Regions from separate parts of the Klebsiella sp. WP3-W18-ESBL-02 genome, predicted to be linked through region 3. Evidence: predicted binding sites of a transcription regulator. Region 3 holds the regulator's gene; each other region holds the start of a gene.
What was found. The regulator PurR, encoded in region 3, represses purine synthesis genes. The targets are predictions, from matches to a motif close to CANGCAAACGTTTGCNTG.
Positions count from the first base shown of each region.

Region 1 (5,844 bases), 1.5 Mb from region 3:
TTATCACAGGCCACGACCACCACCTGCATCCCCGCCATCTGCGCGGAGGCCGGGTTAGTACCATGCGCCGAGCTTGGAATCAGGCAGATATCACGGTGACCGTCGTTGCGGCTTTCGTGGTAGTGACGAATCGCCAGCAGGCCCGCATACTCGCCCTGAGCACCGGAGTTCGGCTGCATGCACAGCGCGTCGTAGCCGGTCAGTTTCACCAGCCACTCGGAAAGCTGACCGATCATCTGATGGTAACCTTCGGCCTGATCAATCGGGCAGAATGGGTGCAGCTCGGCAAATTCAGGCCAGGTGATCGGGATCATTTCCGCCGCGGCGTTCAGTTTCATCGTGCAGGAACCCAGCGGGATCATCGCCTGGTTCAGCGCCAGATCTTTACGCTCCAGAGAGTGCATATAGCGCATCATCTCAGTTTCGCTATGGTAGCGGTTAAAGACCGGGTGGCCGAGGATCGCATCGTCACGCAGCATCGCCTGCGGAATTGAGCGACTATCCAGCGCCACGTCTTTATCGAGGGTGTCGATATCCAGACCATGGTTGTCGCCAAGGATCACGCTAAACAGCGCCAGTACGTCTTCGCGGGTGGTCGTTTCATTCAGCGTGATGCCCACTGCGTTATGAATATCGCTACGCAGGTTGATTTCCGCAGCCTGCGCACGCGCCAGGACCGCGGCTTTGTCTGCCACTTCCACACACAGCGTGTCAAAGAAGTGCGCATAGCGCAGCTTCTGCCCTTTTTGCTGCAGGCCGGTGGCCAGAATATCGGTCAGACGATGAATACGGTTCGCGATACGCTTCAGGCCCACCGGGCCGTGATAGACCGCGTACAGGCTGGCAATGTTAGCCAGCAGTACCTGCGAGGTGCAGATGTTGGAGTTCGCTTTCTCGCGGCGAATATGCTGCTCACGGGTCTGCATCGCCATGCGCAGCGCGGTATTGCCCGCCGCATCTTTCGATACGCCGATAATACGGCCCGGCATGGCGCGTTTGAATTCATCTTTCGCGGCAAAGAATGCCGCGTGCGGGCCGCCGTAGCCCATCGGGACGCCGAAGCGCTGAGCAGAGCCGAAGACAATGTCTGCGCCCTGTTTGCCCGGTGCGGTTAACAGCACCAGCGCCATAAAGTCAGCCGCGACGCTGACCACCACCTTGCGGGATTTCAGTTCGGCAATCAGCGCGCTGTAATCATGCACTTCACCGGTCGTACCAACCTGTTGCAGCAGCACGCCGAAGACATCCTGATGTTCCAGCGCCTTGTCGGCATCGTCGACAATCACATCAAAACCGAAGGTTTCCGCACGGGTGCGCACCACGTCCAACGTTTGCGGATGAACGTCTGCCGCCACAAAGAAACGGTTGGCGTTTTTCAGCTTGCTCACACGTTTAGCCATTGCCATCGCTTCAGCTGCGGCGGTCGCTTCATCCAGCAGGGAGGCAGAAGCCATGTCCAGACCGGTGAGATCCAACGTTACCTGCTGGAAGTTCAGCAGCGCTTCCAGACGGCCCTGCGACACTTCCGGCTGATACGGCGTATAGGCGGTGTACCAGCCCGGGTTTTCCAGCATATTACGCAGGATCACCGGCGGCAGCTGTACAGGCGCATAGCCCATGCCAATGTACGACTTAAAGCGCTTGTTACGACCGGCAATCGCCTTCAGCTCCGCAAGCGCGGCAAATTCTGTGGTGGCGTCACCTACCTGAGGCGGCGTAGCAAGCTGGATATCTTTCGGCACGATCTGTCCAATCAGTGCGTTTAATGAATCCGCGCCAACCGTTTTGAGCATCTCTTGCTGCTGCTGGGCATCCGGCCCGATGTGACGTTCAATAAACGCGCCACGGTTTTCAAGCTGGCTTAAAGTCTGTGTCATGTGCGATGTTCCTGAAACGTGCGGTGAATCGTGATTGTCTAACTGACCTGCCCGGTGGCGCTTCGCTTACCGGGCCTACACGATGCAGGCCGGATAAACGCAGTGCCATCCGGCACAACCTTACTCGTCTTCTAATAATGCTTCGTATGCGGTCGCATCCAGCAGCGCGGCCACTTCCGCTTCGTCGCTGGCTTTGATCTTGAAGATCCAGCCGCCCGCATACGGTTCACTGTTGACCAGCTCCGGCGAGTCACCCAGTTCGTCGTTCACGGCAACGATCTCACCGCTGATTGGCGCATAGATGTCGGATGCCGCTTTAACGGACTCCGCTACCGCACAGTCGTCGCCCGCGCTAACGGTCGCGCCCACTTCCGGCAGGTCAACGAAGACCATATCGCCCAGTAATTCCTGCGCGTGCTCGGTAATGCCAACGGTATAGCTGCCGTCCGCTTCTTTGCGCAGCCACTCGTGTTCTTTACTGTATTTCAGTTCTGCTGGTACGTTGCTCATCAAAAAATCTCCAGAATAAAAAGGGCTTACGCGACGGCCTTGCCGTTACGCACAAAAATAGGTTTTGTCACTTTGACCGGCATTTCGCGGTTGCGGATCTGAACGATCGCCGTCTCGCCGATCCCTGCCGGGACGCGAGCCAACGCAATACTATGGCCTAAGGTTGGCGAGAAAGTCCCGCTGGTGATCACACCTTCGCGCGCATTGCCGTTCGCATCGGTAAAACGTACCGGCAGTTCGCCGCGCAGTACGCCTTTCTCGGTCATCACCAGACCAACCAGCTGCTCGGTGCCTTTTTCGCGCTCCAGTTCCAGCACGTCGCGACCAATAAAGTTGCGGTCAGCGGGCTCCCAGGCAATGGTCCAGCCCATGTTAGCCGCCAGCGGGGAAACGCTTTCATCCATTTCCTGACCGTAGAGGTTCATACCCGCTTCCAGACGCAGCGTATCGCGCGCGCCCAGCCCGCATGGCTTCACGCCCGCCTGAACCAGCTGCTGCCAGAAATCTGCCGCCTGTTCTTTCGGCAGCGCAATTTCATAGCCAGCTTCGCCGGTATAGCCGGTCGTCGCGATAAAGAAGTCACCGGCCTGCACGCCAAAGAACGGCTTCATGCCTTCAACCGCATGGCGCTGCGCGTCGCTAAACAGCGTGCCCGCTTTTTCCTGCGCGTGCGGCCCCTGCACCGCGATCAGCGACAGGTCGTCACGAACGGTGATATCAATGGCATAGGGTTCAGCGTGTTGGGTAATCCAGGAGAGGTCTTTTTCGCGAGTGGCAGAGTTAACAACAAGGCGGAAGAAATCATCGGTAAGGTAGTAAACGATAAGGTCATCTATCACGCCGCCTGACGCATTTAGCATGCCGCTGTAGAGCGCTTTGCCCGGCTTAGTCAGCTTCGCGACGTCGTTTGCCAACAGATAGCGAAGGAACTCGCGGGTGCGCGGGCCGTGTAGGTCAACGATGGTCATATGCGACACATCGAACATCCCGGCATCGGTACGCACCGCGTGATGCTCATCAATCTGCGATCCATAGTGCAGCGGCATCATCCAGCCGTGGAAATCTACCATGCGCGCGCCACATAACACGTGCTGGTCATACAAAGGCGTTTGTTGAGCCATCATGTCCTCGTTGAATATATCGCACCACAAAACCCAACGCCGACGCCTGTCCAGGCACCGACGCAAACGTTCTCTTTTCCCTGAACTTACCACCGAACACCGTGGTAAACCATCATGAAAAAAGGGGCATCACATTAGCTTATGGCTAAAAGGCGAGAAAAAGCATACAGAGGAATCAACTGGTAAAAAGCGAATTACACCACATTTAATTAACAACAATGGTTAATAATTCAGCATAAGATAATATTTCCTGCGAAAAACAGGGCGACTTTCCCGTAACATAAAAAATGACGGATTAATAAATCTAATGCGAAAAAAGAGGTGAAATTAGAATTTTTCAAATGAGGGGAAAGGCTCCCGGTAGAACCACCGGGAGTACAAGTGTGAGCGACTTAACGAAGCCACTCCGGCAGGTCATTCAGGCCCATCGCTTGACGAATAAGCTGCGGTTTGACGCCGGGTAGCGTATCCGCGAGCTTCAGGCCAATATCGCGCAGCAGCTTCTTCGCGGGGTTTTCACCGGCAAACAGCTCGCGGAAGCCCTGCATTCCCGCCAGCATCAGCGCAGCGCTATGCTTACGGCTGCGCTCATAGCGACGCAAATAGAAATGCTGGCCGATATCTTTCCCCTGCGTATGCAGGCGCTTGAGCTCGTCAATCAGCTCGGCGGCATCCATAAAGCCGAGGTTCACACCCTGCCCGGCCAGCGGATGAATGGTGTGCGCGGCGTCACCCACCAGCGCCAGACGGTGCGCGGCAAACTGCCGCGCGTAGCGACCGGTAAGCGGATAGACCTGACGCTCGCTTTCCACGCGGCACAGCCCTAAACGGTTATCGAAGGCGATATTCAACGCTTTGTTAAACTCAGCTTCGTCAGCCTGCTGCATCCGCTGCGCCTCTTCCGGCGACAGCGACCAGACAATCGAGCAAAGATGGGGATCGCTGAGCGGTAAGAAGGCCAGAATACCATCACCGTGGAAGCTCTGGCGCGCAACGGCTTCATGGGGGTCATCGGTACGAACGGTGGCGACCAGCGCATGATGGCGATAATCCCAGAAGGTCAGCGGAATATCGGCTTTACTACGCAGCCAGGAGTTGGCGCCATCGGCTCCCACCACCAGACGCGCGGTCAACATTCCGCCGTCTTTCAACGTCAAAAACGCTTCGTTTTCGCCCCAGACCACCTGCTGCAGTTCCGCGGGGGCCATCAGCGTGATATCCGCGCTGCGCTCGGCTTTCTGCCACAGCGCGTGATGGATAACCGCATTTTCAACGATATGTCCCAGATGGCTGTAGCCCATGCTGCGATCGTCAAACGCAATGCGGCCAAAGCTGTCTTTGTCCCACACTTCCATGCCGTGATAACGGCTGGCACGCTGCGCGACAATCGCCTGCCAGACATCGAGCTTTGACAGCAGCTTTTCGCTGCCGGCATTAATAGCGGACACGCGAAGCGCAGGCGGCGCATCGGCGGCGAGCGCCTGCGGCAGCGATTGCTCCAGCACCGCCACCCGCAGGCCGCTGCCCTGTAAACCGCAGGCTACCGCCAGCCCAACCATACCACCGCCTACGATGGCAACATCAACACTTTGCACATTAACTCCTTACAGCTCTTAACGGGCGACCCAGCCCAGCGTCCGCTGCGCCAGCACATCGCGTGCAGGGGTAAATAATTCCATCGCCATCAGCCCCGCATTGCGCCCCGCAACCAGCGGCGCCCAGCGGTTAGCAAACAGGTGCACCAGCCCATCGGTTACGCCAATGGTAGCGGCTTTATCTTCTGCCCGCTGGCGCTGATACTGGCAGAGCAGCGCATAATCGCCGATATCTGCGTGAGCAGCGTTGGCCTGCGCCAGATTCTCCGCCAACGTCATCACATCGCGCAGACCAAGGTTAAAGCCCTGCCCGGCGATCGGATGCAGCGTCTGCGCGGCGTTCCCCACCAGCGCCAGACGATGGGACACCGTGCGTGTAGCGGTGGTCAACGATAGCGGATAAACGCTGCGTGCCCCCGCGTGGGTAATACGGCCTAAGCGCCAGCCAAACGCGCGCTGCAGCTCGTCGCAGAAGCGCGCGTCGGACCAGCCCAATACCTCATCATGTTTCGAGCGGGGGTGGCACCACACCAGCGAACAGCGGTTTTGCGACATCGGTAGCATCGCCAGCGGCCCGTATTCAGTAAAGCGTTCGAATGCGCGCCCCTGATGCGCAACAGCGGTGGTGACGTTAGCAATCACCGCCAGTTGGTTATACGGCTCTTGCTGCCAGTGAATGCCGCAACGTTCGCCCAGCATAGAGCGTGAACCGTCAGCGGCCACCAGCAGCTTACCGTGTAG
Region 1 covers NZ_AP021972.1:877,338-883,181, reverse strand. Annotated here, with positions in the region: gene gcvP (aminomethyl-transferring glycine dehydrogenase) at 1-1,877, opposite strand, end outside; gene gcvH (glycine cleavage system protein GcvH) at 1,998-2,387, opposite strand; gene gcvT (glycine cleavage system aminomethyltransferase GcvT) at 2,414-3,508, opposite strand; gene ubiI (FAD-dependent 2-octaprenylphenol hydroxylase) at 3,901-5,103, opposite strand; gene ubiH (2-octaprenyl-6-methoxyphenyl hydroxylase) at 5,122-5,844, opposite strand, start outside.
Region 1: a site for PurR is predicted at 3,568-3,585, ahead of gcvT (glycine cleavage system aminomethyltransferase GcvT). Genes of this name have one in related genera too.

Region 2 (5,844 bases), 280 kb from region 3:
AGCGCCCCGACTTACCGCCGTGGCCGGCATCCATTTCGGTACACAGCAGCAGCAGATTGTCATCAACCTTCAGCTCGCGTAGCTTCGCCACCCACTTTGTCGGCTCCCAGTACTGAACCTGCGAGTCGTGCAGCCCGCTGGTGACCAGCAGATGCGGGTAAGCCTGCGCCCGCACGTTGTCATACGGGCTATACGATTTCATATAGCGATAGTAGGTTTCATCCTGCGGATTGCCCCACTCCTCAAACTCGCCGGTGGTCAGCGGGATAGACTCATCCAGCATGGTTGTCACCACATCGACAAACGGCACCTGCGCCACTACGCCGTGGAACAGCTCGGGGCGTTCGTTGATCGCCGTTCCCATCAGCATCCCGCCCGCGCTGCCGCCCATGCCATAACACAGCGACGGAGCACCGAATCCCTTCGCCAGCAGGGCATCGCAGACGTCGAGATAGTCATTAAAGGTATTTTTCTTCTTCAGGAATTTGCCGTCTTCATACCACTGCTGCCCCAGCTCGCCGCCGCCGCGAACATGGGCAATGGCGAAGACAAAACCACGGTCGAGCAGGCTAAGACGGCTGCTGCTGAAATCAGCATCCATGCTCGCACCGTAAGAACCGTAGCCATAGACCAGCAACGGATTCTTGCCGGAACGGAAATGCTCATGCCGATACACCAGCGAAACCGGGACTTCCACCCCGTCGCGCGCGGTGATCCACAGGCGTTCACTGCGGTAGCGGCTGGCGTCGAAGCCTTTAACCTCCTGCTGTTTCAGCACGCGGCGTTCACCGCTGTCCATATCCAGCTCAAACAGGGTATCCGGCGTGGTCATCGACGAGTAGCCATAGCGCAGGCAGGCCGTTTCTGGCTCCGGGTTATAGGCAATCCAGGTCACATAGGCCGGATCGTCAAAGGCGATGGCCGTTTCTTTGTGAGTCTGCCGATGGATCTGCCGCAGGCTTGTCAGGCCACGCTGGCGCTCTTCAACCACCAGCCAGTCACGAAACAGGGTGAAATCTTCCAGCATGACGGCATCACGCGCGGCAATCAGCGTCTGCCAGTTGGCCTCTTCCCCACTGACGCCACGATAAAGGCCAAAGTTCTTACCGTCGCGGTTAGAACGCATGTAGAAATGCCCCTGGTAATGGTCGAGACTGTATTCATGATCTTTGCGGCGGGCCAGGAACGTTTGCGGACGAGCGTCGGGATTATCGGCGTCGAGCAGCTGCATTTCACTGGTGGTGGCGCTGGAGAGCGCAATCACCACAAACTGGCGTGATGACGTTTTATGCAGGCTGACGTAAAAGGTGTCGTCCTGTTCTTCATAGATCAGGCAATCCTGCTCAGGCGCCGTACCAACCTGATGACGCCAGACCTGCCACGGCAGCAGCGTTGTCGGATGCTGGCGAACGTAATAGAGTGAGCGCGAGTCGTTGGCCCACACCACGCCCGGTGAGACGTCTTCAATCACCTCAGGCAGCCAGGTTTCGTTAGCCAGATGGCGAAGGCGTAGGCTGTACTGGCGGCGGGAGAGAAAGTCTTCCGTGACCGCCAGCAGGTTGTTATCAGGCGCGACGTTCAGCCCGCCGAGGGCATAGAACTCACTGCGCGCAGCGCGCTTATTTTCATCAAGCAGCAGCGACCAGTTTTCTTCGCCTGGAGCCTGTCGCTGATAGATAGCGTACTCCTGGCCTGGCTCAAAAATCTGCCGGTAGCGGTAGCCGTTTTTACAATACGGGGCCGACACTTCCCGCGGCGGAATGCGATCGACAATCTCCTTAAGCACGCGATCCTGCAAACTGCGCTGGCTCGACATCACCTCGCGACCGTAGGCGTTCTCCTGCTGTAAATACTCCATCACGGCGGGCTTCGTGCGAGTGTCGTCACGCAGCCAGTAGTAATGATCAACGCGCGTATCGCCATGTAAGGTCATGGCGTGGGATATCCGTTTTGCTTTTGGCGGCATCTCGTTATTCTTCTGTTTTAGTCACACCCTCTAAGGGTGGACAAATTCAACGTTGATGCAAGCAAAACCTGCAAGATTGCACTTAAAGCTGCTGTTTTTGCTGTTGTAAATCGCGCTCGATGCTTTCGCGCACTTCTGACGGCAGCTTCAGCGCCTCGCCCAGCTCATCCAGATAGCGACGTTCCATAAAGTGATCGATGTCGATTGCCGCGCAGCTCACATAGTACAGCTCAAGCGCCTCTTCTTCGTTATGCACGTCGCGCGCCAGCCGCTGCGGATCGAGCGGTTGTTCAATTGCCTGCGCAATCAGCGCACGGCCCTGCGCTTCCACGCCGGCATCGCGCAGCTGTTGTTCAATCGAAGCCTGCTCTTTAGCATCAATATGGCCATCGCTTTTTGCGGCAAACACCAGCGCCAGAATCAAACGCTCGGTACGCACATCCAGCGGCGCGGCCGGTTGGCCATACTTCGCTTCTGCCGGCGTCGAACCGCGTAGCTGATCTTTGTATTTGTTCCACAGCACGCTCCCGGCGACCGCACCGCCGCCCACCAGCAGCGCGCCAGTACCATACTTCGCCAGCATTTTCCGCGATGATTTACTGGCAAGGAGCAGCCCTGCCAGACCACCTAACGCTCCCGGCACCAGCATTTCGCCAAGAGCGCCTTTCCCATTACCCGATGATTTGCCCAACAGTGATTGCAGTTGATTAAGCCAGCCAGACATATGACCCCCAGTATAAATTCATGAGAAGCTTAGCCTATGCGAGCAGACGTCAGAATATGTCTGGTACAGATAAAGATGTGCAAATTTAACGCGATAGCCGCGCTGCCGCGTCGACAACAAGACAGACGCAAACGTTTTCGTTTATAATGCGACAAATTTTTGTCAGACGGTGGAATAGGTAAATGACGTTATTAGGCACAGCTCTGCGTCCGGCGGCGACGCGCGTAATGCTTTTGGGTTCCGGTGAGTTAGGTAAAGAAGTCGCCATTGAATGCCAGCGATTAGGGATTGAAACCATCGCCGTCGATCGCTACGCCGATGCGCCAGCGATGCACGTAGCACACCGCTCATACGTTATCAATATGCTTGACGGAGCGGCGCTGAAGGCGCTGGTCGAGCAAGAGAAACCGGATTTTATCGTACCGGAAATCGAAGCGATCGCGACCGACATGCTGATTGCGCTGGAACAGGACGGGCAGCGCGTTGTGCCCTGCGCACGCGCCACTCAGTTGACCATGAATCGCGAAGGCATTCGTCGTCTGGCTGCCGAACAGCTTAAGCTGCCGACCTCAGCCTACTATTTTGCCGATAGCGAAGCACAGTTTCGCCAGGCGGTAGCCACCATCGGCCTGCCGTGTATCATCAAGCCAGTGATGAGCTCCTCCGGCAAGGGGCAGACGTTTATTCGCCGTGAAGATCAGCTGACGCAGGCATGGCAGTATGCGCAGGAAGGTGGCCGCGCAGGGGCTGGCCGGGTGATCGTCGAAGGCGTCGTGAATTTTGACTTTGAAATTACGCTGCTGACGGTGAATGCCGTCGACGGCGTGCACTTCTGCGCACCGGTAGGCCATCGTCAGGAAGACGGCGATTATCGCGAATCCTGGCAACCGCAGCAGATGAGCGAGCTGGCGCTGGAACGCGCGCAGGCAATCGCTCGCGACGTGGTACTGGCACTGGGCGGTTATGGTCTGTTTGGCGTTGAGCTGTTTGTCTGCGGCGACGACGTGGTGTTCAGTGAAGTTTCTCCTCGCCCGCACGATACCGGTATGGTTACGCTCATTTCACAGGATGTGTCTGAGTTCGCGCTGCACGTCCGCGCATTTCTGGGCCTGCCTATCGGCGCCATTCGTCAGTACGGCCCTTCTGCCTCTGCCGTGCTGCTGCCAAAACTGACCAGCCGTAACGTGACCTTTGATAAGGTCCATCATGCGCTTGGCGCGGGGATACAGCTACGTCTGTTTGGCAAACCGGATATTGACGGTTCGCGGCGGATGGGCGTCGCACTGGCTACCGGCGACAGCGTAGAACAGGCGGTGGAACGGGCAAAAATCGCCGCCGCCGCCGTGATTATCCAGGGATAAAAAAAGCGGGCCGCTAACGCGTGCCCGCTCTTTTTTTGTCCTACCCGGTCAGTTAACCGGGTAAGGCAAACACCTTACAGTTTCGCGCCTTCAACCGCTTCGCGAGCCAGTTTGGTGATGCGATCGTAGTCGCCAGCTTCCAGCGCGTCGGCCGGAACCAGCCAGGAACCGCCGATGCACAGTACGCTTTTCAGCGCCAGATAGTCACGGTAGTTCGCCGGAGAGATGCCGCCAGTCGGGCAGAAACGGATATGAGAGAACGGACCTGCGATAGCCTGCAGCGCTTTCACACCGCCGTTCGCTTCAGCCGGGAAGAATTTGAATTCTTTCAGGCCGTGCTGCATACCCAGCATCAGTTCAGAAACGGAGCTAATACCCGGGATCAGCGGAATAGTACCCGCGGTTGCCGCTTTCAGCAGCTCATCGGTCAGGCCCGGGCTGATAGCAAACTGCGCGCCCGCATCGGTCACTTCTTTCAGCTGCTGTGCGTTGGTCACGGTACCCGCGCCCACGATAGCATCCGGCACTTCTTTCGCAATCGCGCGGATAGCGTCCATTGCGCACTCTGTACGCAGCGTCACTTCCAGTACGCGTACGCCGCCAGCAACCAGTGCTTTCGCCATCGGTACGGCGTGCTCAAGCTTTTTCACCACGATGACCGGCACTACCGGGCCAGTGGTCAGGATTGCTTCTGCAGTTGTTTTCCAGTTTTTCATCAGAATTATTCTCTCGCCAGATCTACAAAACGTGTCAACTTAAAAGGTAATACAGGTTGCGCCCTGCTCTGCGCCGGACAGTTTTTCCCGTAATGCGCCAAACAGTTCACGGCCTGTCCCCACGCGCGAGGCGCTCAGATCGGGAATATGCGGCTGACGCGCGGCCAGCTCAGCGTCATCAACCAGCAGCGTCAGCTCGCCGGTCTGACCGTTCACGCGAATCATGTCACCGTCGCGGACTTTCGCCAGCAGGCCACCATCATAGGCTTCAGGGGTGACGTGAATCGCTGACGGCACTTTACCGGATGCACCGGACAGTCGTCCATCGGTGACCAACGCAATTTTGAAACAGCGGTCCAATAATACACCAAGTGGCGGCATAAGTTTATGTAATTCTGGCATGCCGTTCGCTTTTGGTCCTTGATGACGCACAACCACCACGCAATCTTTATCCAGCAGACCCGCCTCAAAGGCCGGCAGAACATCGTGCTGACTTTCAAAGACCACGGCCGGTGCCTCAATAATCTGGTTTTCCACCGGCACTGCAGAGGTTTTCATCACCGCGCGGCCAAGGTTACCGCTCAGCACTTTGGTGCCGCCGTGTTTAGAGAACGGCTTGTCGAAGCTGGCGATGATGCTGTCGTCCAGCGAGGCGTTTGCGCCTTCACGCCAGTCCAGTTTGCCATTATTGAGCCACGGTTCCATGGTGTAGTGGGACAGACCAAAACCGGCGACGGTATTCACGTCTTCGTGCAGCAGGCCGCCTTTCAACAGTTCACGTACCATCACCGGTACGCCGCCAGCCGCCTGGAAGTGGTTGATATCTGCCGGGCCGTTCGGATACAGACGCGCCATCAGTGGTACAACGTCAGACAGTTCAGAGAAGTCGTCCCAGTTGATGATAATGCCCGCCGCGCGTGCCATCGCCACCAGATGCATGGTGTGGTTCGTTGAGCCGCCGGTCGCCAGCAGAGCAACGATACCGTTGACCACCACTTTTTCGTCAATCATTTTACCCAGCGGCATCCATTCGTTGCCGTTGCCGGTCATACGCGTGACCTGGCGTGCCGCCGCAGC
Region 2 covers NZ_AP021972.1:2,076,937-2,082,780, reverse strand. Annotated here, with positions in the region: gene ptrB (oligopeptidase B) at 1-1,966, opposite strand, end outside; gene H7R56_RS09770 (tellurite resistance TerB family protein) at 2,049-2,690, opposite strand; gene purT (formate-dependent phosphoribosylglycinamide formyltransferase) at 2,873-4,051, shown strand; gene H7R56_RS09760 (bifunctional 4-hydroxy-2-oxoglutarate aldolase/2-dehydro-3-deoxy-phosphogluconate aldolase) at 4,126-4,767, opposite strand; gene edd (phosphogluconate dehydratase) at 4,807-5,844, opposite strand, start outside.
Region 2: a site for PurR is predicted at 2,815-2,832, ahead of purT (formate-dependent phosphoribosylglycinamide formyltransferase). Genes of this name have one in related genera too.

Region 3 (5,844 bases):
GGACGCTAAGTGCCTTGATTCAACAAAAAAACTTAGCGCCCTAATCATTTATGGAGGTATTGATGCGAGGAATATTCAGACGTGGGACGCAGCGGCGTCAGCCTGGCGTTCGGCGCGACGGGCGGCGCGCTGCATGCCGTAACCGATACCGGCCAGCACTACGGTTACCAGCATCACGCTGGTAGTGGTAAGCAGCGGAGTCGCAATCAGTGTCGATACCGCCAGGCTGGCCAGGAAGCACAGACCGAGCTGAAGCGTATTTTGCAACGCCGCCGCGCGACCGGTGGCCTGTGGGAACGGCTTCAGCGCCTGTGCCACGACGATCGGATAGATAGCGCCGTTAGCGGTGGCCATCACGCAGAACGGAATCAGCAGTGCGCTCAGCGACACATCCCGGGCCAGGCCGACGGCCCAGGTTCCCACGACGCTCAGTGCGAACCCGACAAGCAGCCATGGCAGCAGCTGTGAACCCTGCCATTTTTGCAGTGCGGCGCGACAACCGTAGCCACCAATCAGGAACGCGATTGTCTGCGGCACATAGCTCAGGCCAATGACGGTCGGGCTATAGCCCATTTCGTGCAGGATAAACGGCGAGCCGGTCAACCAGGCAAAGAAGCTGGCGGAGCAGGCGGCGTAGATAAGTACGTTACCGCGATAGTCTTTACTGCGCAGCAGGCGCATAAACGTCAGCTTTTCTCCGTTGACGGCGTGCTTTTTGTGCGCGGGCTTGAGACGAAAAGCCGGCAGCATCAGCACCAGCGTGATAATAAACAGCGTCGCAAAGATGGCCTGCCAGTCAAAGTGGACCAGGAGCCAGCTGCCAAGCAGCGGTGCCAGCGCGGGTGACAGCCCGACGAGCGGCATGATGGTTGCGAAAATGCGGTTAGTACGCTGGGCCGGATAGTAGTCGGTGACCATTGCCTGCCAGGTAACGGCTGCGGCGCATACACCGACCGCCTGCACAAAGCGCAGCACCAGCAGGGTAGTGCCGTCACGGACCCACAGCATCCCCAGACAGCCCACGGCGAAAATGGTTAAGCCCGCCAGCAGAATGGGTTTGCGGCCATAGCGGTCAGACAGCGGCCCCCACAGCAGCTGCGCGACGGCGAAGCCGGCCAGGAACAAACTCAGGCTGGCGCTGACCGCCGAGGCCGGCGTTTGCAGGTCTTGCTGAATGGCAGCAAAAGCAGGCAGGTACATGTCGGTGGCCAGAAAACCCAGCACGCTCAGCCCCGCGAGCCAGACTAAAAATCCTTTCCCAGGTTGCATAAATTGCCCTTTATTATCTGATATTAACCTTGCCGCCGAGTGTAGAGAGTGCATTCAGGGTTGTGAAACGCTAATATTTGAGCCATGGATTCAAATTTTTTGCAGGCAGAAAATGTGGTCTGAATATTCTCTTGAAGTCGTTGATGCGGTAGCGCGTAACGGTAGCTTTAGCGCCGCCGCGCAGGAACTGCATCGTGTGCCTTCTGCGGTAAGCTATACGGTACGACAGCTGGAAGAGTGGCTGGCTGTACCGCTGTTTGAACGCCGTCATCGCGACGTGGAATTAACGCCTGCCGGGGCATGGTTCCTGAAAGAAGGGCGGTCTGTTATCAAAAAAATGCAGATCACCCGCCAGCAGTGCCAGCAGATTGCCAACGGCTGGCGTGGCCAGTTGGCGATTGCCGTTGATAATATTGTTAAGCCACAGCGTACGCGCCAGCTGATCGTCGATTTTTACCGTCACTTTAGCGACGTTGAGCTGATTGTTTACCAGGAAGTCTTTAACGGCGTATGGGATGCGCTGGCGGACGGCCGCGTCGAGCTGGCGATTGGCGCCACGCAGGCGATTCCGGTCGGGGGGCGCTTTGCTTTTAGGGATATGGGAATGCTCAACTGGCACTGCGTGGTGTCCAGCGCACATCCGCTGGCGCGTCTGGATGGGCCGCTCAGCGATGATGTACTGCGCAACTGGCCGTCACTGGTGCGCGAGGATACCTCACGTTCGCTGCCTAAGCGTACGACCTGGCTGCTGGATAACCAAAAACGCGTGGTGGTGCCGGATTGGGCGTCGTCAGAAACCTGTATTTCCGCCGGCTTATGTGCGGCGATGGTGCCGGGGCATCTGGCTCAGCCATGGCTGGAGAGCGGAGAGTGGGTCGCACTGACGCTGGAGAACCCGTTCCCGGATGCCGCCTGTTGCCTCACGTGGCAGCAAAGTGAAGCGTCACCGGCATTAAGCTGGCTGCTGGAGTATCTGGGGGATAGTGAGACGCTGAACGAGGAGTGGCTGCGAACGCCCGTATAGGGCGCTCGCAGAACGCGATTAACGGCGGTAGTCGCGATATGGACCGTCGGCCACAGAACGACGCTCAATCAGGCGCGGGTGCACCTCAATTGACTGTGACTCTTCGCGCTTGCTGACGATGCGATCCATCAGCATGTTAAAGGCCGTTTCGCCAAGCGAGTCCTTCGGCTGATGGATAGTGGTCAGCGCGGGGGTGAAGAAACGTGAGTTACGCACGTTATCATACCCGATCAGCGAAATATCCTGCGGCACGCGCAGCCCCATTTCATCGGCGGCACACAGTGCGCCCATGGCCATAATATCGCCGCCGCAGAAGATGGCGGTTGGGCGCGGGTGCTGGGACAGAATCTGCTGCATCGCCCGGTAGCCGGATTCTGGTTCAAAGTCGCCCTGAACAATCCAGTTTGCCGGTACGTTAATCTGCGCTTCTTCCATCGCTTTCATAAAGCCTGCCAGACGGCCTGCGCCGGTATTGCGCTCCAGCGGGCCCGGGATCACGCCGATATCGCGATGGCCGCGTTCGATCAGATAGCGGCCCGCCATATAACCGCCTTCGAAGGCGTTATCGATAACCGAGTCGGTAAAATCGGCTTTGGCTTCGCCCCAGTCCATCACCACCATTGGAATGTGACGATACTCTTCCAGCATGGAGAGCAGTGACTCCGGGTATTCTGAGCACATGACCAGCAGACCGTCGACGCGCTTTTGCGCCATCATTGACAGGTACGCGCGCTGCTTCTCAAGATTGTTCCACGCGTTGCCGAGGATCAGGGTATACCCTTTCTGGAAGCAGTTTTTCTCTACGGCCTCAATAATTTCGGCAAAATAGGCTGCTTCACTGCTGGTGGCCAGCAAACCAATGGATTTGGTGTGGTTGACCTTCAGGCTGCGGGCAACGGCGCTCGGCGAGTAGTGCAGTTCTTTAATCGCCGCCCAGACCGCTTCACGCGTCTCTTCGGCGACAAAACGCGTTTTGTTAATTACATGTGATACGGTTGTAGTGGAAACGTTTGCGCGCTTCGCTACATCTTTAATTGTTGCCATTCCATCTCACTCCAGACCCTGGCCTGCCCCTGAAAAAATCGAAAGGAAAACGTTTGCCTTCACACACCCTGACGCAATTTTGTGAATTGCGATTCGCCGGGAAAACGATACAGGACGACAGGAGGGGGTCAATGGCCGGTACGCTTATAAATAAGCGTCGAATTTTGACGTATCCCGACGCAAAGTGGAAGAGCAAAAAACAACATCCTGCTAAATCTGTGAAGATTTTTACGATTATCTGTGCAAAAATGAGTAAGCTCAGTTTCACTGTGGCAATAAAAAGGAGAAAAATTGATGAGTACCGAACTTAAGCTGTCGCTCACCACTACCATTATTACGCTTGCGCTCATTGTTGCCGCTGCACTGACCGCCGTATTGCATTAATTCCTCCGGTGAGGGAGTTCGCTCCCTCCCGTCAATTGTTATCAAATTAGCAATAATCTTTTGCTGTTTTGTACACTTCTGATTTTCTGTGATTGATGTCATGCTTTTGCCCTATGTTGTCATGCCGCCAGCTGTGCGCGGCCAACCGGAGTTTTTGCATGAAAGTCAATTATCCCCTGCTTGCCCTGGCGATTGGCGCCTTTGGCATAGGGACCACCGAATTTTCGCCCATGGGGCTGCTGCCGGTCATTGCGAAGGGCGTTGACGTCTCTATTCCCGCCGCTGGAATGTTGATCAGCGCCTACGCCGTGGGCGTGATGGTCGGGGCCCCGCTGATGACGCTGCTGTTGTCTCATCGCGCGCGGCGCAATGCGCTGATTTTCCTGATGGCGATTTTTACCCTTGGTAACGTGCTGTCGGCTATCTCGCCTGACTACACCACGCTGATGCTGTCGCGCATTATTACCAGCCTCAACCACGGCGCGTTCTTTGGTCTGGGGTCGGTGGTTGCCGCGAGCGTTGTGCCGAAGCATAAGCAGGCGAGCGCGGTAGCGACCATGTTTATGGGCCTGACAATTGCCAATATCGGCGGCGTTCCGGCGGCGACCTGGCTGGGTGAAACCATTGGCTGGCGCATGTCGTTCCTGGCGACCGCTGGCCTTGGGATTGTCGCCATGGCGGGGCTGTGGCTGTCGCTGCCGAAGGGTGGGGCAGGGGAAAAACCGGACGTTAAGCGTGAGCTGGCGGTACTGGTGCGCCCACAGGTACTTTCTGCCTTACTGACCACCGTGCTCGGCGCTGGTGCGATGTTTACGCTTTATACCTACATTTCGCCGGTATTGCGGACCCTGACGCACGCCACGCCGGGATTTATTACGTTGATGCTGGTATTGATTGGCGTTGGCTTCTCTATTGGCAACTTCCTTGGCGGCAAATTTGCTGACCGCTCGGTTAGCGGTACGCTCAAAGGTTTCTTGCTGCTGCTGATGGCCATTATGCTGGCCATTCCCTGGCTGGCGCAGAGCCAGGTGGGGGCGGCGTTTAGCATGGTGGTGTGGGGCGCGGCAACGTTTGCCGTGGTGCCGCCGCTACAGATGCGCGTGATGCGGGTAGCACACGAAGCGCCGGGGCTTTCGTCGTCGGTGAATATTGGCGCGTTTAACCTCGGTAATGCGCTGGGGGCCGTGGCCGGCGGTGCGGTTATATCGGGCGGGCTGGGCTACAGCTTTGTACCGGTGATGGGGGCGATCGTTGCTGCGCTGGCGCTGGCGGTCGTGTTCTTCAGCGGCCGTCGCCGTGGTGCGCAGGCGCTGGTCAGCGAGTAAAAAAAACGCAGAAGGCAAGCCTTCTGCGCGATGGCATATCACCCGGCGAAGCATGGCAACGCCGGGTTTTTTGTGCTTACGCAGCCAGATTTTCAGCCACGAACGCCCAGTTCACCAGAGCCCAGAAGTGCTCCAGGTAGTTAGGGCGGGCGTTGCGGTAGTCAATATAGTAAGCATGTTCCCACACGTCGACGGTCAACAGCGGCTTCGCGTCGGTGGTCAGCGGGGTGCCGGCGTTAGACGTGGATACGATGGCCAGAGAACCGTCAGCTTTCTTCACAAGCCAGGTCCAGCCTGCGCCGAAGTTTTTCACTGCGGCATCGGTAAACTGGGCTTTGAAGTCGGCGAAGCTGCCGAAGGATTTGTTAATCGCTTCTGCAACGGCACCGGTCGGTTCGCCACCGGCGTTCGGCGCCAGGCAGTTCCAGTAGAAGGTGTGGTTCCAGACCTGAGCCGCGTTATTGAACACGCCGCCTTCAGAGGTGCGTACGATCTCTTCGAGCGTTTTACCCTCAAAGGCGGTGCCTTTGATCAGGTTGTTCAGGTTGGTGACGTAAGTCTGGTGGTGTTTACCATAATGATACTCAAGCGTTTCCACAGAAATATGCGGAACCAGGGCGTCTTTGGCATACGGTAATGCAGGTAATTCGAACGACATTGCTACTCTCCTTTTATTATTTTTACTCTCAATAACCTTGTATTGAGTGGGGATAGAGTAGCAAATTAAAAGGTGAGATAAAAGATAAGCTTACCCCGTTTATTAACAAACGGGGTAAGTAATTAACGAATCGTCTTCGG
Region 3 covers NZ_AP021972.1:2,352,871-2,358,714, forward strand. Annotated here, with positions in the region: gene punC (purine nucleoside transporter PunC) at 76-1,269, opposite strand; gene punR (DNA-binding transcriptional activator PunR) at 1,382-2,293, shown strand; gene purR (HTH-type transcriptional repressor PurR) at 2,312-3,337, opposite strand; gene H7R56_RS11140 (cytochrome bd-I oxidase subunit CydH) at 3,632-3,721, shown strand; gene H7R56_RS11145 (MFS transporter) at 3,880-5,046, shown strand; gene sodB (superoxide dismutase [Fe]) at 5,123-5,704, opposite strand; gene H7R56_RS11155 (C40 family peptidase) at 5,827-5,844, opposite strand, start outside.

Region 4 (5,844 bases), 730 kb from region 3:
GCGCGAAAACATTGTCATCGAGCTGACGGCTGCCAGCGATTTTAATAGGTTCATTAACTTGTGATTCCACAAACCGGAACGAGCGCCCGATGGATGAGCGCTAAAAAAGTGGCGTTAGTCTACCGGGTTCGGGATGAATTGCTACTGCCAGTTGTTACAGTGGATTGCTCCGGTCATGTGCCATAGGGTGCCGGATGGCGCTGCGCTTATCCGGCCTACGGCACGTCCTACTCGCGGATCGCCTCACGCCACAGCCCTTCAACGATACGCTGCGCCAGGATGGCCTGCTCTCCCGCCGTTTCCGGAACGGTCTGATTTTGCACGCATTCGATAAAGTGTCGCGCGCAACCCACAAAACCGCGCTGCTCAAGCGTGGTTTGCCAGCCGGGAATCGGCCGGGTCACCACGCCCGCGCCGCGTTCCTCGCGCCATTCGCGCATGTCGATCACGTCGTACAGACCACCGTCCGCGACCGCCAGCACTGACTCACGCTGGCTGCCCGCGCGGCGGTGCATGCTGGTGGTGATTTGCAGACCCGGCTGGCTGAAGTGATGCTCAGCATAGAACAGACAGCCTTCGTCGGTGGTGTGCAGAACGCCGCCGCCGAGCTTCGCTCTGCCCCCCGCCAGCCATAGCGCGGTGTCGACCACGTGCAGGTAATCATCAAGCAGGGTAAAGCGCAGATCGTGCGGCCCGACGCTGTCGCTACGGTGTTTATCCATGCGCAGCGAAGACATCTCTCCCGCGCGCTTTTTCAGCTCGCGATACAGCGGCGAGAAGCGACGGTTAAAGCCCACCATCAGGGTCAGATTTTTACGTGCCGCCAGCGCCACCAGGCGTTCGGCGTCGTCGAGCTTATCGGCCAGCGGCTTATCCACGCAGACGTGAACGCCGGCATTGAGAAGCTCGCTCACCACCGCGTAGTGCGAGGCGGTAGAGCTATGCACAAAGACCGCGTCGCACTGGGCCGCCAACGACGCCAGCGAGTCGGCATACGGCATTCGGTAGGCTTCGCACACCTTCAGCGCTTTCTCTTTGCCCGGCGACCACGCCGCCTGCAGCGTCCAGTCGGTCGCCGCGCTGACGACCGGCAGCCACGCCTTCTGGGCGATTCCGCCCAGCCCAACGACGCCAATGCGAATCTTCGCCATGCTGATTACTCCCCTAAATGCGCCAGCAGTGAATCCAGCCGCTGTTTCAGTTCGGCAACCTCACCTTCCAGCACCTCAACGCGCGCGCGCAGATCGTCATCGACCGCCGACGCGTCGCTCTGAACCGCCGCAGTCTGGAGGTCGACCTCGCCGCTGAACAGATGCATGTAGCGGCTTTCACGTTTACCCGGCTCGCGCGGCAGGCGCACCACAAACGGGCCGTCCTCGCGGTTTGCCAGCCGTTCAAGGGTGCTTTCGACTTCCGCCATATCGGCAAATTCGTGCATCCGCTGGGCGCGACCGCGCAGCTCGCCAGGGGTTTGAGCCCCGCGCAGCAGCAGCGTAGTGACCAGCGCCACTTCCGCGGAGGAGAGCTTCAGATCGCCGAACTCAGAGTTACAAAAACGCTGCTCGTATTTGGTCACACGATTGCCGAAGCCGCTCACCGTGCGTAAATAATGGCGCTTCACCAGGGTATCGAGCTGCTCCTGCACCTCGGCTTCGCTGAGCGTCATCACCGGCTCGCGGTTGGTTTTCTGGTTACAGGCCGTCGCCACGGCGTTAATGGACAGCGGATACTGCTCCGGCGTGGTGACCTGCTTTTCCAGCAGACAGCCGATCACTCGAGCTTCAAGAGGTGTTAATTGGTATTTCATCGTTTTTCCTTAGCGGCCAGGCGTCCATTGTGGGGTGGTTAACGCGGTCAGCACGTGATCGCGCCATTCGCCGTCAATCAATAAGTAGTCCTTCGCATAACCTTCTTTTTCGAAGCCAAGGCGCGCCAGCAGATTCCCGCTGCGCTGATTATGCGGCATATAGTTCGCCATAATGCGGTGAATATGCTGCGTGCGCTGCATATAGCGAATGGCGCTGGTGAGCGCTTCGTACATCATGCCCTGCCCCTGCCATTTCTGGCCAATCGAGTAACCGAGATAGCAGGCGTGAAATGAACCGCGCACCACGTTGGAGAAATTGGCTACGCCGATAATTTCCTTCTCTTCCGGGTCGAGCAGCGCAAAATAAAAGGCCGTGCCCTGCTTATGGAATTCATTAATCATCGACAGGCGCGCCTGCCACCCGGAGGGGTAGCAGTGGCTGTCATCGCGAATGGGCTCCCAGGGTTTTAAAAACTGCCGATTTTCGGCGTAATAGTCCGCCAGACGCCATGCGTCGCGGTCATGGATCAGCCGAACAACCAGCCGGTCCGTCGTTAACCTCACTTTCGGCACATTACTGCGATAGCCAAACATCTCACTACTCCTGTACCCAATCTATACCCTGGTCATTTCACTATACCTGCCTGACGGCAGCCAATGAAAACAACACGCTGTCTTTTTGCATTGTGATAAAAAAGGGTTACCGCTGGCAATACGTGAAAAGGTGAGATAGCGCGGAAAATGAAGATGTTTCTCCTGGCCGGGCCTCTGCGGCTAAGCAATTGAGAAATGTGATAAAATGCAGCGGCGATTTTTTTGTCATCGGTGCCCCGTCTCGTGGCGTTATTGTTCGGCGTACGCGACCGCTTTCACGCCGTTTCGCGGCCCACGGCCTCAGCCATTTTGTCCGTCGGCGGCACTTTCAGTATTTTCCGCTGTCAGAGACCTACTGACAGCGTATGCTGCTTTATGTCAGGATGCATACAACGCTTTACGTTGAGGAACCCCATGAAAAAATTGTTTGTCATTGCCGCCCTGATCGTCAGCGGTCTGGTCGTCGGCTGCAATCAGCTGACGCAGTATTCCGTCAGCGAGCAGGAGATTAACCAGGCGTTGCAAAAACGGAATAACTTCTCCAAAGATATCGGGGTCCCCGGCGTCGCCGACGCCCATATCGTCCTTAACAATCTGACCAGTGCGATTGGCCGCGCAGAGCCCAATAAAGTGACCCTCAGCGGCGATGCGAAGCTGGACCTGAATTCGTTGTTTGGCAGCCAGAAAGCCAACATCGCGCTGACGCTGAAGGCGCTGCCGGTGTTTAACCAGGAGCAGGGAGCCATTTACCTGCAGGAAATGGAAGTGGTGGATGCCAAAGTGACGCCAGAGAAAATGCAGTCAGTCGTGCAGACGTTAATCCCGTATCTCAACCAGTCCCTGCGTACCTACTTTAACCAGCAGCCGGCCTATGTGCTGAAAGAAGACGCCAGCAGAGGCGAAGCGCTGGCGAAGAAATACGCCAAGGGCATTGAAGTCAAGCCGGGCGAAATTATCATCCCGTTCACCAATTAAGCCTCGTGCCACGTATGCCCGATCGCGTATCGGGCATCACCCTCCCCGCGTTATTTTTTACAGAAAAGGATGCAAAGGAAAACGTTTCCGCTTATCCTTAGTGCCCGGCAAAAATGACTGATATCCCACCAGCCGGAGCCTTACATGACCGCACTACCGCAAGTTCTGAAAATTCGCCGCCCAGACGACTGGCACATCCATCTTCGCGACGGCGAGATGCTGAAAACGGTTGTACCGTATACCAGTGAGCTGTATGGCCGCGCAATTATCATGCCGAACCTGGTTCCGCCGATTACCACCGTCGACGCCGCGATCGCTTACCGCCAGCGTATTCTCGACGCCGTTCCCGCCGGGCACGATTTCACGCCGCTGATGACCTGCTATCTGACCGATACTCTCGATCCGAATGAGCTGGAGCGCGGCTTTAACGAAGGCGTATTCACCGCCGCCAAGCTGTACCCGGCCAATGCCACCACCAACTCCAGCCACGGCGTCACCAGCACCGATGCGATTATGCCGGTGCTTGAGCGCATGGAAAAATTGGGTATGCCGCTGCTGGTGCACGGTGAAGTCACCCACGCGGACATCGATATCTTCGACCGGGAAGCGCGCTTTATCGACACCGTCATGGAGCCGCTGCGCCAGCGCCTGCAGGGCCTGAAAGTGGTGTTTGAGCATATCACCACCAAAGATGCCGCCGAGTACGTGCGCGACGGTAACGATCTGCTTGCCGCCACTATCACACCGCAGCATCTGATGTTTAACCGTAACCATATGCTGGTCGGCGGCGTGCGCCCGCATCTGTACTGCCTGCCGATTCTCAAGCGTAATATTCACCAGCAGGCGCTGCGTGAGCTGGTCGCTAGCGGCTTTGAACGCGCGTTCCTCGGCACCGACTCCGCGCCCCACGCTCGCCATCGTAAAGAAGCCAGCTGCGGCTGCGCCGGCTGCTTTAATGCGCCGACCGCGTTGGGCAGCTACGCGACGGTGTTTGAAGAGATGAATGCCTTATCGCACTTTGAGGGCTTCTGCTCCCTCAACGGCCCGCGTTTCTACGGCCTGCCGGTGAACGACAGCTACGTCGAACTAGTGCGCGAAGAAAGCCAGGTCGCCGAAAGCATCGCCCTGAGCGATGACACCCTGGTGCCGTTCCTCGCCGGGGAAACGCTGCGCTGGACGGTAAAAAAATAAAATCACGCCCCCTGTTGTAAATATTCGCGAGTGACTGTATAAATATACAGTATATTACACAGGGGGCAATTATGCGCATTGAAGTCACTATTGCAAAAACCACCGCGTTGCCGGCAGGCGCCTTAGACGCGCTGGCCAACGAACTTTCCCGCCGTATCAACTCTCAATTTCCGGACCGTGATGGCGCCGTCAGCGTGCGCTATGCGGCCAACAATAACCTTTCCGTGATCGGCGGCATTAAAGAAGACAAAGACCGCATCAGCGAAATCCTCCAGGAAACCTGGGAAAGCGCCGACGACTGGTTCATCACCGATTAGTTTTTCCCTCATTGTGTCTTTGCCGGGTCGCCCCGGCTTTTTTTATCTTCCCGCTTGTTTTTTTGTGATCCATCCCCACTTTTTACATTAGCGGCAAAACAATGGCCGACATGGTCGTTTATTGCGCAAACAGGCCGCTAACTCAGGAATTTATGTTGCTTTTGATTTCGATTCTCGAGTATTTATTGAAGTGTTGTATACTGATAAAGCTTCACAAAAAATTGCATTAAACCTCGAGAGTTGTTGCCTTTTAACACGTAAATAAGGGGTTATGATGGAAAAGAATAATGAAGTCATCCAGACCCATCCCCTCGTCGGATGGGACATCAGCACCGTAGACAGCTATGATGCGCTGATGTTGCGCCTGCACTACCAAGACCCCAATCAATCGAGCAGCAAAGAGGCAGAAGTTGGCCAGACCTTGTGGCTAACCACGGACGTCGCACGTCAGTTTATTTCCATACTGGAAGCCGTGATTGCCAAAATTGAATCTGGCGATTACCAGGTCAACGAGTATCGCAGGCACTAACGCCGATACTTTCCGCCGATTTCGGGCAAACAGGCACCTTAGGGTGCCTTTCTTGTTTTCACGCTTGTATAACAACTGTGGCTTAATTACTCTACAAAACACAGATTTCAGCCTTATTATCGCGTCAGGAAAGACTATGCAATACGATCTCATTATTCTGGGCAGCGGCTCCGTTGGTGCCGCGGCTGGATATTACGCCCGTAAAGCGGGCCTGAACGTTCTGATGACCGACGCCCATATGCCGCCTCATCATGAAGGCAGCCACCACGGCGACACCCGCCTGATGCGTCATGCCTACGGCGAAGGCGAGAAGTATGTTCCGCTGGTGCTGCGTGCCCAGGCGCTGTGGGACGAACTGGCCGCCGTCAGCGGCGAGCCGTTGTTCGAGCGCAGCGGCGTGGTCAATCTTGGCCCTGCTGATTCCGAATTTT
Region 4 covers NZ_AP021972.1:3,079,678-3,085,521, forward strand. Annotated here, with positions in the region: gene murJ (murein biosynthesis integral membrane protein MurJ) at 1-54, opposite strand, end outside; gene H7R56_RS14780 (Gfo/Idh/MocA family protein) at 228-1,151, opposite strand; gene H7R56_RS14785 (YceH family protein) at 1,157-1,807, opposite strand; gene rimJ (ribosomal protein S5-alanine N-acetyltransferase) at 1,817-2,401, opposite strand; gene H7R56_RS14795 (lipoprotein) at 2,816-3,376, shown strand; gene pyrC (dihydroorotase) at 3,521-4,567, shown strand; gene dinI (DNA damage-inducible protein I) at 4,639-4,884, shown strand; gene bssS (biofilm formation regulator BssS) at 5,159-5,413, shown strand; gene solA (N-methyl-L-tryptophan oxidase) at 5,550-5,844, shown strand, end outside.
Region 4: a site for PurR is predicted at 3,451-3,468, ahead of pyrC (dihydroorotase). Genes of this name have one in related genera too.